DNA from 4 places in the Pantoea sp. C1E2 genome. Region 3 is predicted to be linked to each of the others. Evidence: predicted binding sites of a transcription regulator. Region 3 holds the regulator's gene; each other region holds the start of a gene.

Region 1 (4,214 bases), 1.9 Mb from region 3:
CACCAGCGTCATGCCGACGGCCATAATGGCGTTGACTGAGGTCTGCTGCAGAATGTTGAACATGTTGGCGACGGTAAAGAAGTTCGGGCTTTGGCTCGCCACCACGGCAATCAGCACGATCAGCGCAATCAGCGATTTCTGCTCCAGCAGCCAGGCTTTGCTAAACCAGCGACGGCTGGCGGGTAAGGTTTGGGTGCTCATACAACTAACTCCTCGCTGTGTTGCTTACCGACTGCCGCCGCCATCAGGGATTCCTGGGTAGCCTGCTCACGGGAAAATTCGCCACTCAGATGGCCTTCATGCATCACCAGGATGCGATCGCTCATGCCCAGCACTTCCGGCATTTCCGACGACACCAAAATGATGCTCAGCCCTTCGGCTTTAAACTGGTTAATTAACTGATAAATCTCTTTTTTCGCACCGACATCCACGCCACGCGTTGGCTCATCCAAAATCAGCACGTCCGGCCGCGTCATTAATCCGCGCGCAATCGCCACTTTTTGCTGATTGCCACCCGACAGCAGGCCAATCGGCTGCTCCATTGACGGGGTTTTGACGTTGAACAAACGGATGAAGTCACCCACCGCCAGCTGTTCTTCACTGTGTTTGAGATTACCGGTGGCATGGCTGAAATAGCGCAGCGCGGTCAATGACATGTTCTCTTTCACCGACATGCCGAGCACCAGGCCATCGCGCTTGCGGTCTTCCGAGATATAGACGATGCCGTTGGCCAGACCGTCCTGGGGTGATCGGGTGATAATTTCGCGGCCGTTGAGCATGACTTTGCCGTTGCTACGCGGCAGTGCGCCGTACAGCACTTTCATCAGTTCCGTGCGTCCCGCGCCCATCAAACCGGAAATGCCGAGGATTTCCCCTTTGCGCAGGTTAAAGCTGACGTTATCCACGCCCGGTCCGCTGAGATTTTCAACGGTTAAGCGAACCTCGCCCGGCGCTTGATCGATGTGCGGATATTGATCCTCCAGCTTACGGCCGACCATCATCTCGATCAGGCTCTCTTCGCTGAGATCGCTCACCGCGCGTTCGGCAATAAACTGCCCGTCACGGAATACGGTGACGTCATCGCAAATTTCGAAGATCTCTTTCATGCGGTGCGAGATATAAACAATGCCGCAGCCCTGCGCTTTCAGTTCATTGATCACGCGGAACAGCGACAGGGTTTCGGTATCGGTCAGTGCATCGGTCGGTTCATCCATAATGATGACCTGCGACTCAAAGCTGAGCACTTTGGCGATCTCAACCATCTGTTGATCGCCAATCGACAAGTCGCCCACCAGCTTATGGCTGTTGAAGCGCAGGTTCAGGCGATGCAATAGGGCATCCGCCTCGGCGTACATCCGATTCCATTCGATGCGGCCAAAACGGTTAACAAATTCACGACCGAGGAAAATATTCTCCGCGACGGTCAATTGAGGAATCAGGTTAAGTTCCTGATGGATAATACCAATGCCCGCTTCCTGCGACGCTTTAGGTCCAGAAAAAGCCACATCCTTGCCCAGCCACTGCAGCGAGCCGGCATCCATGCTGTAAATGCCAGTCAGCACTTTCATCATGGTGGATTTACCCGCGCCGTTTTCGCCCACCAGCGCCATCACGCGGCCTGGATAAACGGCAAGCGATGCGCCATTCAGCGCTTTCACGCCAGGAAACGACTTTTCAATCCCTTTGAGTTGCAATAACGGTTGCATAACGACCTCAGAAGGTTACGCCAGCGCTCAGGATGACATTCGCATACGGAGAACACTCTCCGCTGCGAATGACCGCCTGACTACGCTGCGTTTCTTGTTTGAACTGTTCATGGCTGGTGTAACTAATGGTGATGACATTCCCCTGGTGCCGTTGCAAGGCATCGAGCACGGCGAGCAGTGCGCTGTGAAGCTGCGGATTGTTCTGCTTAATCTCCTCCGCCATCAGGGCGCTTTCGACTTGCATCTCCTGAGTAACAACATCAACCACCTGTAAAAATTCGGGCGTTCCCGGCGTCAACGCCAGATCGATACGCTGTGGACCGGCCGGAATCGGCAAGCCTGCATCAGCAATCGTCAGCGTGTCGGTGTGCCCCAGGCGGGCAATCACATGAGAGAGTTCAGCGTTTAACAAGCGACCTTTTTTCATTTCTTCCACTCCACAGCGAAACGTTTCGCTGACCGGGAGTGTATTAAATGTGTGCGGCAACTCAATGGCATCATCACGGAAGTGTGATCGCCATCGAAACGTTTCGCTTGTACCGGGGGAAATTTGAGTTTGGCGGGGAATGTGAGCCGCCTGAACGGCTCTGAAAGGCTTTATGGCAGCTTGCGAACCTGTTTAACGTCCAACTCAATGGAATTAAAGTCCTTATCCAGCTCGCCGGTCAGTTCAACCTGATCCTTCGGCGTGATGGTCTGTCCATGCCAGCGCTTATGGTCGATTTCCACTTTCATGTTGCCGCTGCTGTCGCGGAACAGATAGTCCTCATCACCAATTTGCTTATCAAGATAGCCGCGCACGGTGATCCAGCTATCGTCTTTCATCTCTTCGGCCTGTTTCACGGTGACGACGCTGGTGTTATCAGCCTGGAAGCCACCTGCGTGAACCTGGGGCTTTGGCGCACTCGGGTCAACAAAACCACCTTGTTGCGCGGCCAGAACTGGCGTCGATGCCAACATCACAATTGCGATTAGCGCTGCACTCTTTTTCATTCTTCACCTCTGTTCCATGAATGTGTGGGATACGGAGCTATTACAGCACAGGGTTCTTAACAGGATCTTAAGGGGTAAAAAAACATAAAAAATAGCCAAAATGCGGCGATTGACGCTGTACAAGCGAATGTTGGCTTCGTATAACGAGCGCTGCACATAAGGAGAATCGCATGCGCATTTTGTTGATTGAGGACGACTCGCTAATTGGCGATGGCCTGAAAGTGGGGCTGACGAAACTCGGCTTCAGCGTTGACTGGTTCATGTCAGGTGAAGCGGGATTCCATGCTCTGTCAGCTGCGCCATGGGATGCCGTGGTACTGGATCTTTCATTGCCCGAGCGCGATGGACTGGAGATCCTGCGCCAATGGCGTGAGCAGGGCGCGGATGTGCCGGTGTTGATCCTCACCGCATGGGATGCGCTCGATCAACGTGTGCAAGGGTTACAGCTGGGCGCTGATGACTATCTCTGTAAACCTTTTGCCCTTAGCGAAGTGGCGGCACGCTTGCAGGCACTTATTCGCCGTCGTCATGGACAACTGCAGCCCGAGCTAAAACACGGCAAAGTGGTGATGTCGCCCGGCAGCCACAACGTCTGGATTGACGGTGAAGCCATCAGTTTAAAGAGTCGTGAGCTGGCGCTGCTGGAACTGTTTCTGCGTAATCCCGGCCGAGTGTTAACCCGCAGCCAGTTGGAGGAAAAACTCTATAACTGGGATGACGATGTCACCAGCAATGCGGTGGAAGTCCATATTCATCATCTGCGCAAAAAGCTCGGCACGACGTTTATTCGCACCGTGCATGGCGTGGGTTACACCCTGGGTGCGGCTGAATGAGCCTGTTTCTGCGACTCGCCATCGGCTTCGTGCTGCTGATTTCCCTATGCGGCGGGGTGGCCAGCTACAGCGCCTGGCAACAAACCCGTGATACTGTTAATGAGCTGTTCGATACTCAGCAAATGCTGTTCGCCAAACGCCTGTTATCGCTCGATCCCACCAGCTTGCACGCCGCTTCTCTACCAAAAACCAAATCCATTTTGCGCCATCATCGTGGCGATCAGGATGATGATGCACTGGCCTTTGCCATTTTTCGTGCGGACGGCCAGCCATTACTTAATGATGGCGAGAACGGGCGAGATATGCAGTTTGACGATAAGCGTGATGGCTTTCGCGATGGTCGCCTGCGCGGTGACGATGACAGTTGGCGGCTGCTGTGGCTGACTTCTGCGGATAAACAGTACCGTGTGGTGGTGGGTCAGGAGTGGGAATACCGCGACGAAATGACGCGCGATTTGGCACTGGCGAGTTTGATGCCGTGGCTTTACGCCATGCCTTTTATGCTGCTGATGCTGCTGGCATTGGTGTGGTTCGAATTGCGCCCATTGAAACGCCTGACGGCATCACTCCAGTCGCGCGCACCCGATGACGCCACACCGCTCGATGAAACGCGCTTGCCCAAGGAGGTGAAACCGTTAGTGTCGGCATTAAACGGGCTGTTTAGTCGTATGGCACAACTGGT
Region 2 (4,214 bases), 740 kb from region 3:
GAGAAGAGGTAAAACAGCGCCTGCGTACCGGCACGGTAGTGACCACGGATGACCGTAACTGGGAGTTGCGTTACTCCGCTTCTGCATTGCGTTTTAACCTGAGTCGCGCGGTGGCGGTAGACATGGAGAGTGCCACGATTGCTGCGCAGGGTTATCGCTTCCGTGTACCTTACGGCACCTTACTGTGCGTCTCGGATAAGCCACTGCACGGCGAGATTAAATTGCCGGGACAGGCGAATCGTTTCTATGAGGGGGCGATTTCTGAGCATCTGCAGATTGGCATTTGCGCGGTAGAACTGCTGCGTGCTGAGGGCGATAAGTTGCATTCAAGGAAGTTGCGCACCTTTAATGAACCCCCCTTCAGGTAAAGGTTTAACTCCGGTCCCAATGGGGCCGGAGTCACATTGGATTTCAGATCAAACTTTAACTAGCAGATCTTTCACAAACCAGGCCAGGACAGCCAGAATAGCGGGCACCATAATGGACCAGGTGAGTCGGTCATTCAGCTTTTCAAATTTCACGTCAAGCTTTTCAAACTTCTCATCGATCCTGACAAACTTCTTCTCAAATTTTTCATCCATGCGTTCAAACTTCACATCGATGCGTTGTTCCATTTTGTCTAGCTTGTCGTCGATGCGCAGTTCCAACTTTTCCAATTTATCGTCGATGCGCAGTTCCAACTTTTCCAATTTATCGTCGATGCGCAATTCCAACTTTTCCAATTTACCGTCGAAATGCAGCGCCATTTTCCCCAGTTTATCGTCAAAGTGCACCGCCATCTTTTCGAACTTACCATCGGTACGCTTTTCCGACTGCCCCATTTCTCCCAGCAGTTCGGTACGCAGCGTGCCGATATCGGCCTTGGTCGCGAAATTCTCGGATCGCGCGGTCAGGACGGCAACATCCTGTTGAATTTGATGCGTGGTTTTTTCCAACAACCCGACTCGTTGAGTTAATTCTTCCATTTTTGAATCCTCAATATTCCTGACGACGTAGATAAGAGGTGGAAGAAACGGGGCAGCACGCATGGCGTATTCCATTACAAACCTCCAGATAGACCCGGCTATCTCTTCACCTTGCAGATTAGTGAAACAGATTCGAGCCGATTAAACATTCCACGAACCCGCCATTCACGGCAAAAAAAGATCAGGCAGGCATCAATACGCCGCACAGGCTAAAACTGGCAGAGAAATAACAGAAGGAGCCTTAGTGAAGGATTGCGAGAGGTCGCACAGAGAATATTTGCGGGGATGAAACAGAAAACACGGAAGCCCGAGCGGGCTTCCGGAAACCAAAACTTAAGCGCTTAACCAGCCCAGTTTGATCACGAACAGAATCGAGAGAATCACCAGTGCAGCATTGATCTCTTTCGTACGACCACTCAGCAGTTTTACCACGGTCCAGGTAATGAAACCGAAGGCGATTCCGTTGGCGATGGAGTAAGTCAAAGGCATGGTCAGCGCGGTGACGGTTACGGGCGCAGCCGTGGTGATGTCTTTCCAGTCAATTTCGGCCAAACCAGAGGCCATCAACACCGCAACAAACAGTAATGCCGGTGCGGTAGCGTAAACCGGAACACTACCCGCCAGCGGCGAGAAGAACAGGCTCAGCAGGAACAGCACAGCGACCACTATAGCCGTCAAACCGGTACGACCACCGGCACTGACACCCGCAGCAGATTCGACATAGCTGGTGGTGGTTGAGGTTCCCAGTAATGAACCAAACAGCGCAGCAGCACTGTCAGCGATCAGCGCACGGCCCATTTTCGGCACATTGCCCTGCTCATCCGCCAGACCCGCACGCTTGGTCACGCCCAGCAGCGTACCGGTATTATCGAACACATCTACAAACAGGAAGGCGAAGATAACGCTCACCAGACCTACGTTAAACGCACCGGAGATATCCAGTTGCATAAAGGTCGGTGCAATCGAAGGTGGCGCTGAGAAAACGCCACCAAATGGCGTCAGACCAATGCCCATCGAAATAAAGGTGACGACCAGGATACCAATCAGCACTGCGCCGGTCACGCGACGCGCTTCCAGCGCCACAATGATGAAGAAACCTAACAGTGCCAGCAGTGGGCCCGGTTTGGTCAGATCGCCCAGGCCAACCAGTGTTGCCGGGTTATCCACCACGATGCCCGCGCCTTCCAGCGCGATCAGTGCCAGGAACAAGCCAATACCCGCAGCGATACCCGCGCGCAGCGGCAACGGAATACTGGCAATAATCCATTCACGAATTTTAAAAATCGACAGCGCAAAGAAGATGACCGCTGACAGGAACACCGCGCCGAGTGCGATCTGCCAGGTGTAGCCCATGTGCAGCACAACGGTATAAGTGAAGAAGGCATTGAGACCCATGCCCGGAGCAAGCGCGATCGGGTAGTTGGCGATCAGCCCCATCAGCACACAGCCAATTGCCGCCGCTAAACAGGTGGCCACAAATACCGCGCCTTTATCCATGCCGGTCGCACCGAGAATGCTCGGATTAACAAACAGGATGTAGGCCATGGCCAGGAAGGTAGTGATACCCGCAATGATTTCTGTGCGCACGGTGGTGTTGTGCGCTTTAAGTTTGAAGAGTTTTTCTAACATCATCATCTCTCATGAGCGGAGACGGCACGGGTGCACGTTCTCTCTTGCCAATGTGGTTGAAACACTAGTTATATTTTTGATGAAAGCGATTTGAGCCGGACGTAAGGCAAGAGCACCTTCCGCTTTCCCCTGTCCATATAGCAATAGCTATGCCATCACCATACGCAATCGTTTACGTTTACGAATAGCGCGACGGTTAAGATAATTCCGAACCAGAATGAGGCGCGATTATGGTGCATTGCACTATTGCCGCGCAATCGTTTTCCCTACGGTCAATGGTCTCGGTAGAAAATATTGCGGCAACGCACGATTTCGCACACTGCCTGGCGATGGCGCTCACGTTTCTGCAGCATAGGGCAGCAGCTTAAAAACATCGGGTTACACTGCTTTTTAACCCTTTCGCAACATGTGAGAAAGCGCAATGAAGCCCGCGATTTTAGTCGTTGATGATGATCGTGCCGTGTGCGAATTGCTGCACGATGTATTAAGTGAACATGTGTTTACTGTTTACAGCTGCCATCAGGGCAAAGATGCCCTTGCGCTACTCAACCTGCACCCCGAAATCTCATTGGTTATGCTGGATATGATGCTACCGGACACCAACGGCTTACTGGTGCTGCAACAGATGCAGCGGCAGCGGCCGGATCTGCTGGTCATCATGCTAACCGGGATGGGTTCGGAAGCGGATATGGTGGTGGGATTAGAGATGGGTGCTGATGATTACATCGCCAAACCCTTTAATCCCCGCGTGGTTGTGGCGCGCGCGCGCGCTGCATTACGCCGTTGCGGGCGTCTGACACAAGCCGATACACAGCAGGATGAAGGATGGCAATTTAATGGCTGGCGGCTGGATGATGCGCGTTGCCAGCTGTTTAATCCTCAGCGCGAAAGCGTTGCCCTCACTCAAGGCGAATATACCCTGTTGCGCGCCCTGGTGGGTCACGCACGCAAAGTGCTGACGCGTGATCAACTGCTGGAACTGACCCACAATGAAAGTCTTGAGGTGTTCGACCGAACGATAGACGTGCTGATTATGCGACTACGGCGCAAGATTGAAGCCAATCCGCATCAGCCAAGTCTGATCCGAACCATCCGCGGCCTGGGTTATGTCTTTTCCGCTGATGTACTGCGTCCCGCTTCGGCCGCCCGCGAAACACAGATTGCCTGATCCATCCAGCGCTGCATCTCGGCCAATGGCCGCGTGCCGTCCAGCGCATTTGCTGCATGCAAATTGAAACAGGCGCAGGTATGTGCCAGCTTCAATGTCTCCAGCAAGGGCAGACCTTCGTGACTGGCATAGAGCACCCCAGCACAAAACGCATCTCCCGCTCCAACGCTGCCCACAATCTCTTCCGGTTTCAGGCACCATGCCGGCTGCCATAACCCTTCTCCACCGCTCTCTTGTCCCCATGCCCCCTCTGGTGCATGGATCACCACACGTTGACGTACGCCCTGTTCAATCAACCAGGCAGCGGCGTCGGCGAAGGCGCTGGGCGCCGCCAGCCCTGAAGCACTGCGCAGGGTTACACCGGTAAGTGATTGCGCCTCCAGTTCGTTAATCACCAGATAGTCCAGCCAGCGCAAAGCCGGCATCACCAGCGGGCGATATTCTCCCGCCCG
Region 3 (4,214 bases):
CGAAACTACCAGGCTGGCAATAAAGCACAGGCCCAGTTGTAACAGGTTTTGTAAGCCTGCTGCTTTGCCTGTGGCGTGCGGGAAAGGCGCTAAGGCGCTGGAAACGACAATCGGATAGATGGCGCCATTAGACAGTGCCATACCGCAGAAAGGCAGCAGCAGTGCAATCAAAGAAGGCGCGGGCATCATCGCGACAACAAACAGACTCAAAATACTCAGGCTATACAGCACCAACAACCACGGCAGCAACTGTGATCCCTGATATCGGCTCAGCATCGCACGGCAACTAAAGCCACCAATCAGAAACGCAATAGTTTGTGGAATGTAGCTCAGACCAATATCGGCGGGAGTTAAACCCGCAGAAGCCAGAATAAACGGCGAACCGGTTAGCCAGGCAAAGAAACTGGCGGAACAGGCGGAGTAAATCAGCACGTTACCGCTGTAGATGCGCGTGGTGAGCAAATTCAGCCAGCCGGGTTGCGGCGTATTATCAGCTTTGGTTTTTTTAGGCGCGGCAAGCTGAAATGTACCGATGATCAGCAGCACGGTGATAATTGTCAGCGCGATAAAGATGCTACGCCAGTGGAAATGACCCATCAGCCACGCGCCCAGTAGAGGTGCCAGAGCGGGGGATAGGGCAACCAGCGGCATAATGGTGGCGAAAACTTTGTTGGCCTGGGCTTTGGGGTAGCGATCGACTACCAGCGCCTGCCAGCTTACGGCGGCGGCACACACGCCCACAGCCTGCACAAAGCGCAGTGCCAGCATCATGTTAACGTCGGTCACCCACAACATCCCGAGGCAACCCAAGGCAAAAATCGTTAAACCTGCCAATAAAATCGGTTTACGTCCAAAGCGGTCTGACAGCGGCCCCCAAAATACCTGTGCGCAGGCAAATCCACCGAGAAAAAGACTGAGGCTGGCGCTAATGGTGCCCGGCGCGGTGGCAAAGTCACGCTGCATATCTCCAAAAGCAGGCAGATACATATCCGTGGCGAGGAAGCCGAGCATGCTGAGCACGGCAAGATAGGGCATAAATCCTTTTGACGACAACATAGTGTTTCTCATTGGCAGATTGAACGCCGGGGAGTGTAAAAGAGTGCGTCATTCTTTGTGAAACGCTAATATTTGCGCAGTGCTGTTAAAATTTTTGAAGGCTAAAATATGTGGTCTGAATATGCGCTGGAAGTGGTTGATGCGGTCGCGCGCAATGGCAGTTTTAGTGCGGCGGCGCAGGAGTTACATCGCGTGCCCTCTGCCATAAGCTATACGGTGCGCCAGTTGGAAACCTGGTTGGCGGTGCCATTGTTTGAACGTCAGCACCGTGAGGTGGTTTTAACCCCGGCGGGCGAGCATTTTGTACGTGAAGGGCGATCTGTTATCAAAAAAATGCTGGCAACACGCAGACAGTGTCAGCAACTGGCGAATGGCTGGCGTGGACAGCTCAGTATTGCCGTGGATTGCATTGTAAAACCACAGCGTACCCGGCAGCTGGTGAAGGACTTCTACCGTCATTTTCCGGACATGGAATTGATCATCAGCTACGAAGTGTTTAACGGTGTATGGGATGCCCTGGCCGACGGGCGTGTTGATGTGGCGATTGGCGCCACTCAGGCGATTCCGGTGGGTGGCCGTTTTGCATTTCAGGATATGGGCGCCCTCAACTGGCGTTGTGTGGTCAGTCCCGGCCATCCCCTGGCGGCGCATAGCGATCTCAATGAAGAGGCGCTGCGTGCCTGGCCATCACTGGTGCTGGAAGATACGTCTCGCGCATTGCCAAGACGCATGACCTGGACGCTGGATAATCAGCGACGTCTGGTGGTGCCAGAGTGGGAAACGGGGATGGATTGTTTACAGGCGGGACTGTGCGTGGGGATGGTGCCGGGCCACCTGGCGCGGCCATTACTTGATAGGGGGGCGTTGGTTGAGCTATCACTGCCGCAGCCGTTTCCGGAAAGTCCCTGCTGCGTCAGTTGGTCAGAACAGCGCGCGTCACCGGCGCTGGCGTGGTTACTCGCTTATCTCGGCGATGCGGAAACGCTGAACCACGAATGGCTCAGCGAAAATCAGCCTTAACGGCGGTAATCGCGGAACGGACCGTCCCCCACGGAACGTCGCTCAATCAATGTTGGCTGCACCTCAATGGTCTGTGGCTCTTCGCGCTTGCTGGTGATGCGATCCAGCAGCATTTCGAGGGCCTTTTTGCCCAACTCCGCTTTCGGTTGGTGGACTGTGGTGAGCGCAGGGGTGAAATAACGGGCGTTGCGCACGTTATCATAGCCAATGACGGAGATATCCTGCGGCACGCGCAGTCCCATCTCATCGGCGGCACATATCGCGCCCATCGCCATGATATCGCCACCGCAGAACACGGCAGTCGGACGCTGCTTCTGATTGAGAATTTGCTGCATCGCCTGATAACCCGATTCTGGCTCGAAGTCGCCCTGAACCACCCACTCCGGACGCACAGTTACGCCGGCTTCGCTCATCGCCTGCAGAAAGCCTGCATGACGACCGCCGCCCGTGTTGCGTTCCATCTGACCCGGAATCGCACCGATATCTCGGTGGCCACGCTCGATAAGGTAGCGTCCGGCCAGATAACCGCCCTGGAAGGCGTTATCCTGCACGGTATCGGTGAAGTCGCCACGCGAGGCGCCCCAGTCCATGACCACCATCGGAATATTGCGGTTCTCTTCCAGCATCTGCAGCAGATCGGCAGGATACTCAGAGCACATCACCAACAGACCATCAACGCGCTTTTGCGCCATCATTGAGAGGTAAGCACGCTGCTTTTGCAGATCGTTATGCGCGTTACCCAGAATCAAGGTGTAGCCGCGTTCAAAACAGTGGTTTTCAACCGCTTCGATGATTTCGGCAAAATAGGGCGCTTCGCTGGACGTGGCTAACAGTCCCAGCGTTTTGGTGTGATTCACCTTCAAACTGCGCGCAACGGCGCTCGGCGAATAGTGTAGTTCTTTAATCGCTTCCCATACGGCGTTACGCGTTTCTTCTGCGACAAAACGCGTTTTGTTGATGACATGCGAAACGGTGGTGGTGGATACCCCAGCGCGTTTCGCTACATCTTTAATTGTTGCCATGAAAAAGGTACTCCCCGGCTTATCACAACTCACTGATAAGTATATTGTTAAACGTTTGCGTCTGCGAAGGGTTTTACGCCCTAAAATGGGGGGCAAATCTGCCGTTTCAGGCAGGGAAAATCACTTCAGCAGGCTGTAAATACAGCATGCGCAAAATCAGTTGCGCAACGAAAGGCGGCGATTCTAGCAAGCCAACGCGGATAAGACGAGATTTTTGCCCACCGCTGTGCGAAAATTGTTTTAACCCTAATAAATGTGTGACTAAGGAGTAGTGATGAGTACAGATCTAAAGCTGGCGCTAATGACCACGGTTGGCGCACTGTTGATGATTATTGCGTTTAGCTTTACAGCCATTCTTCATTAATACAAAACGCATCAATAAAAAAAGCCGGCACTGATTAAGCGTCCGGCTTTTTTTGTGGCCAATGCCACAGAATGTTGCGCAACAACTAGCGAATGGTTTTTGGTGTCATCATACGGCGCGCACCCACATAGTGTTTCTGCCAGTAGTCTTCGCCTAATGCGCTAATCTGAATGTCTTTACCAGTACGGGGTGACTGTATAAATTTACCGTTGCCGAGGTAGACGCCAACATGATCGGCCGTCCCGCGGTTATTAATGCGGAAGAACACCAAATCCCCTTTTTCCAGCAGCTCGCGCTTAATGGGCGAGGCATCGTGCAGGTGATACATCTCATTCGCCGTGCGCGGGAATTTGTATTTCACGAGATCTTTATAGGCATACCACACCAGACCACTGCAATCGAAACCGGTGTGTGGGGAAGTGCCGCCCCACTGATAAGGTTTACCCAACTGTCCCATCAGCTTCGTCATGGCGGTTTCACGAGCTTTCTGATAGCGCAGACGGTGGGTTTTGCTCATCTTGATGCCGGTCAGCCCCTGAACTTCATCATCCACATCAGCAGACTTTTTCGCGAGGCGTTGATGGCCATACTTTTTCGATGGCGATTTAAGCAGGGATTTTTTGCGGCTGGTTTTGTTTAAGGCGGTTTCGGTCTTAGTCTGCTTTTTCAGCTTGAGTTTCTGCACGGTAGTCGTCAGGCGAGACTTTTTAGCCGTTGTTTTAACCGGGCGTCGCTTGCGGCGCTCATCTTCG
Region 4 (4,214 bases), 770 kb from region 3:
TTGAAGTCGTCATCCATCGCAGTGCGGAAGCGCGCTTCAAACTCTTCGCCGCCTGCTGGCGTGGCGCTGGCATCGGTGTGACGCAGCGCGGTATAGAGACGCTCCAGCGCCGCACGTGCCTGATTAAGGTTATCTTCGCCGTAGTTAAGCTGGCTGCGATAGTGGCCCGACATCAGGAAATAACGCACGGTTTCCGCATCGTAATGCGCCAGTACATCGCGCACGGTGAAGAAGTTGCCGAGTGATTTCGACATCTTCTCACGGTCGATCATCACCATGCCGGAGTGCATCCAGTAGTTGACGTAATCGCCGTCATGCGCACAGGTCGACTGCGCCACTTCGTTTTCATGGTGCGGGAACATCAGGTCCGATCCGCCACCGTGAATATCGAAGTGGTTGCCGAGCTGTTTGCAGTTCATCGCGGAACACTCGATGTGCCAGCCCGGACGACCGTTGCCCCACGGGGAATTCCAGGCGGGCTCATCCGGCTTGGACATTTTCCACAACACGAAGTCCATCGGGTTGCGTTTGATTTCAGTGATTTCAACGCGCGCGCCCGCCTGCAGCTGAGTAAGATCCTGACGCGACAGCACGCCGTAACCTTTGTCACTCAGCACATCGAACATCACGTCGCCGTTGTCCGCCACATAAGCGTGTTTGCGTTCGATTAGACGCTCAACCAGTTCGATGATTTCAGGGATATGGCGCGTGGCACGCGGCTCCAGATCCGGCGGTAGAATGCCCAATGCGTCAAAATCTTTGTGCATTTCAGCGATCATACGGTTGGTCAGCGTTTCGATGCTCTCACCGTTCTCGTTGGCACGTTTGATGATCTTGTCTTCAATATCGGTAATGTTACGCACATATTTGAGCTGATAGCCCACATAGCGCAGATAACGTGACACCACATCAAATGCAACGAAGGTACGCCCATGACCGATATGACAAAGGTCATAAACCGTAATTCCACAGACGTACATGCCGATCTGACCAGCGTGGATCGGTTTGAATTCCTCTTTCTGACGGCTCAGGGTGTTATAGATCTTCAGCATTGAACGATTCCGTTATTAACGTTTGCGGGATACGCCTTTCCAGCGTAGCTGGGTATTGTGCCGTATTTTTCTCAGTTGTGCATCGCTCGCTTACCTTCTGTGGCTGCCTTACTGACGAGCCATCGGAATTTGTGATATAAGAGGCGTCTACAAAAATGCCCCGCCGCTTAGCAGGCGCGGCAGTTGATACTGACGACACCCGTAACAGGACGAATATAATGGTCACTTTCCAGACGAACCATGGCGACATCGTAATCAAAACCTTCGATGACAAAGCGCCGGCTACCGTGAAAAACTTCCTGGACTACTGCCGTGAAGGTTTCTACGACAACACCATCTTCCACCGTGTGATCAACGGTTTCATGGTTCAGGGCGGCGGTTTCGAGCCTGGCATGAAGCAGAAAGACACCAAAGAAGACATTCGTAACGAAGCCAACAACGGTCTGAAGAACACCAAAGGTACGCTGGCAATGGCCCGTACTCAGGCGCCACACTCAGCGACTGCACAGTTCTTCATTAACGTAGCAGACAACGACTTCCTGAACTTCCGTGACGAAAGCCTGCAGGGCTGGGGTTACTGCGTGTTCGCTGAAGTGGTTGAAGGCATGGACGTGGTTGAGAAAATCAAAGCGGTGAAAACTGGCCGCAGCGGCATGCATCAGGACGTTCCGGTTGACGACGTTGTCATCCAGAAAGTGACTGTTAGCGAGTAATGTCGCGCACGCTGTTTATCGCAGATTTGCATCTGTGCACAGAAGAACCGGCAATTACTGCCGGTTTTCTGCATTTTTTGCAGGGTGAAGCGCGCGATTGCGATGCGCTTTACATCCTCGGCGATCTGTTTGAAGCCTGGATTGGCGATGACGATCCCAATCCGCTGCACCGCGAAATCGCCGCAGCACTGAAAGCCCTGCCGATCCCCAAATTCTTTATCCATGGCAATCGAGACTTCCTGCTCGGTAAACGCTTTGCGCGTGAAAGCGGGATGACGTTGCTGCCGGAAGAGCAAGTGCTCAGCCTGTACGGCCATCGCGTGCTGATCATGCACGGCGATACTTTATGTACTGACGATGAAGGCTACCTACGCTTCCGCGCCAAAGTGCATCAGCGCTGGTTGCAGCGTCTGTTCCTCGCCCTGCCGCTGCGGATTCGCATGCGCATTGCCGCACGTATGCGCGCCGACAGCAAGCAAGCCAACCAGCACAAGACGATGAGCATCATGGATGTTAATCAGCAAGCCGTGATCGATACGATGACGCGCCAGCAGGTGCGGATTCTGATTCACGGGCATACTCACCGTCCGGCGGTGCATGAGCTGCTGGTGCAAGGTGAAAGCGCCCAGCGCGTGGTGCTCGGTGCCTGGCATGAAAATGGCTCGATGATTCAGGTCGATGCCGATGGCGTGCAGCTGATCGAATTTCCGTTTTAAAATCGCATCCTGAAATAGTCGGGCGTACCCGGGCTCGACACTCAGCGGGATGAAGATTCATCATCTGACCATCTTCACGCATCATTGCCCGTTTTCCGGCCACGCAACCGTTTTCCTTGCTCTCTTCTCATGCTATTCTCTGTGCCCTTCTTTACCTGCCCGCCCGGCCAGGTTCGTTTGACTATTCACAGGAGTTGACCGCATGTCATCCAACGCCACCCCGGCTCGTATTGCCATCGTCATGGGTTCTAAAAGTGACTGGGCTACCATGCAGTTCGCCGAGGAAATTCTTAACAGCCTGGATGTTCCGTTCCACGTTGAAGTGGTCTCTGCTCACCGTACGCCAGACAAACTGTTCAGCTTTGCCGAAACTGCCGCAGATAACGGTTTCCACGTGATCATCGCGGGTGCTGGCGGTGCTGCGCATCTGCCGGGCATGATTGCTGCCAAAACGCTGGTGCCGGTGCTGGGCGTGCCGGTACAAAGCGCCGCGCTGAGCGGTGTGGATAGCCTCTACTCCATCGTGCAGATGCCGCGCGGTATTCCAGTAGGCACATTGGCGATCGGTAAAGCCGGTGCAGCTAACGCTGGGCTGCTGGCGGCACAGATTCTGGCGGTGCATGACAAAGAGCTGGCGGCGCGTCTCGCCACCTGGCGTCAAACCCAGACTGATGAAGTGCTGAACAACCCAGATCCGCGGGTGGATGCATGAAACCGGTTTGCGTACTCGGCAACGGTCAGTTAGGCCGTATGCTGCGCCAGGCGGGTGAACCGCTGGGCATCGCGGTGTATCCGGTGGGTCTGGATGCCGAACCTTCTGCCCTGCCGATCGCCGAAAGCGTGATCACCGCAGAGATCGAGCGCTGGCCGGAAACCGCGTTAACGCGCGAGCTGGCGTTGCATCCGGCATTTGTGAACCGCGATATCTTCCCGCGTCTGGCCGATCGCCTGACGCAGAAACAGCTGCTCGATCAGCTGAACCTGGCAACGGCGCCATGGCAGTTGCTGGCAGATAAAGCTGAGTGGCCGCAGGTGTTCAGTTCACTGGGCGAACTGGCGATTGTGAAACGTCGCACCGGTGGTTATGACGGTCGCGGTCAGTGGCGTTTGCGCGCCAACGAGACCGATTCGCTGCCGGATGAGTGCTACGGCGAATGCATCGTTGAGCAGGGCATCAACTTCAGCGGTGAAGTGTCGCTGGTCGGTGCGCGCGGTCAGGATGGCACCACGGTGTTCTATCCGCTGACGCATAACCTGCATCAGGACGGCATTCTGCGCACCAGCGTGGCGTTCCCACAGGCCGATGCTGCGCAACAGCAGCAGGCGGAAGCAATGCTTAGCGCGATCATGCATGAGCTGAAATACGTGGGTGTGATGGCGATGGAGTGTTTCATCACGCCAGAAGGCCTGCTGATCAACGAACTGGCGCCGCGCGTGCACAACAGCGGTCACTGGACGCAGAACGGCGCGTCCATCAGCCAGTTTGAGCTGCATCTGCGTGCGGTGCTGGGTCTGGCGCTGCCGAAGCCGGTGGTGTTTGCGCCATCGGTGATGGTGAACCTGATTGGCACCGACGTGAATGTGGACTGGCTGCAACAGCCGCTGGTGCATTTGCACTGGTATGACAAAGAAGTGCGTCCGGGCCGTAAGGTTGGGCACTTGAATCTCACTGACAGCGATCAAGCGCGCCTTGCGGCGGCGCTGAACGCGCTGGTGCCGCTGCTGCCGGAAGA

The links. The regulator PurR, encoded in region 3, represses purine synthesis genes. The targets are predictions, from matches to a motif close to CANGCAAACGTTTGCNTG.
Region 1: a site for PurR is predicted at 2,147-2,164, ahead of rbsD (D-ribose pyranase). Genes of this name have one in related genera too.
Region 2: a site for PurR is predicted at 2,756-2,773, ahead of ACXI0A_RS13900 (NCS2 family permease). Genes of this name have one in related genera too.
Region 4: a site for PurR is predicted at 2,582-2,599, ahead of purE (5-(carboxyamino)imidazole ribonucleotide mutase). Genes of this name have one in related genera too.

What each region holds. Positions count from the first base shown of each region.
Region 1 is NZ_JBSZHT010000002.1:205,379-209,592, forward strand. It holds gene rbsC (ribose ABC transporter permease) at 1-201, opposite strand, end outside; gene rbsA (ribose ABC transporter ATP-binding protein RbsA) at 198-1,706, opposite strand; gene rbsD (D-ribose pyranase) at 1,714-2,133, opposite strand; gene ACXI0A_RS01240 (YgiW/YdeI family stress tolerance OB fold protein) at 2,304-2,699, opposite strand; gene qseB (quorum sensing response regulator transcription factor QseB) at 2,870-3,532, shown strand; gene qseC (quorum sensing histidine kinase QseC) at 3,529-4,214, shown strand, end outside.
Region 2 is NZ_JBSZHT010000002.1:2,880,870-2,885,083, forward strand. It holds gene ACXI0A_RS13890 (AMP nucleosidase) at 1-368, shown strand, start outside; gene ACXI0A_RS13895 (hypothetical protein) at 417-1,040, opposite strand; gene ACXI0A_RS13900 (NCS2 family permease) at 1,299-2,597, opposite strand; gene ACXI0A_RS13905 (response regulator) at 3,016-3,762, shown strand; gene ACXI0A_RS13910 (PfkB family carbohydrate kinase) at 3,699-4,214, opposite strand, start outside.
Region 3 is NZ_JBSZHT010000002.1:2,144,677-2,148,890, forward strand. It holds gene punC (purine nucleoside transporter PunC) at 1-1,056, opposite strand, end outside; gene punR (DNA-binding transcriptional activator PunR) at 1,165-2,076, shown strand; gene purR (HTH-type transcriptional repressor PurR) at 2,073-3,098, opposite strand; gene cydH (cytochrome bd-I oxidase subunit CydH) at 3,373-3,462, shown strand; gene ACXI0A_RS10505 (C40 family peptidase) at 3,548-4,214, opposite strand, start outside.
Region 4 is NZ_JBSZHT010000002.1:1,373,519-1,377,732, reverse strand. It holds gene cysS (cysteine--tRNA ligase) at 1-1,052, opposite strand, end outside; gene ppiB (peptidylprolyl isomerase B) at 1,271-1,765, shown strand; gene lpxH (UDP-2,3-diacylglucosamine diphosphatase) at 1,765-2,481, shown strand; gene purE (5-(carboxyamino)imidazole ribonucleotide mutase) at 2,684-3,193, shown strand; gene purK (5-(carboxyamino)imidazole ribonucleotide synthase) at 3,190-4,214, shown strand, end outside.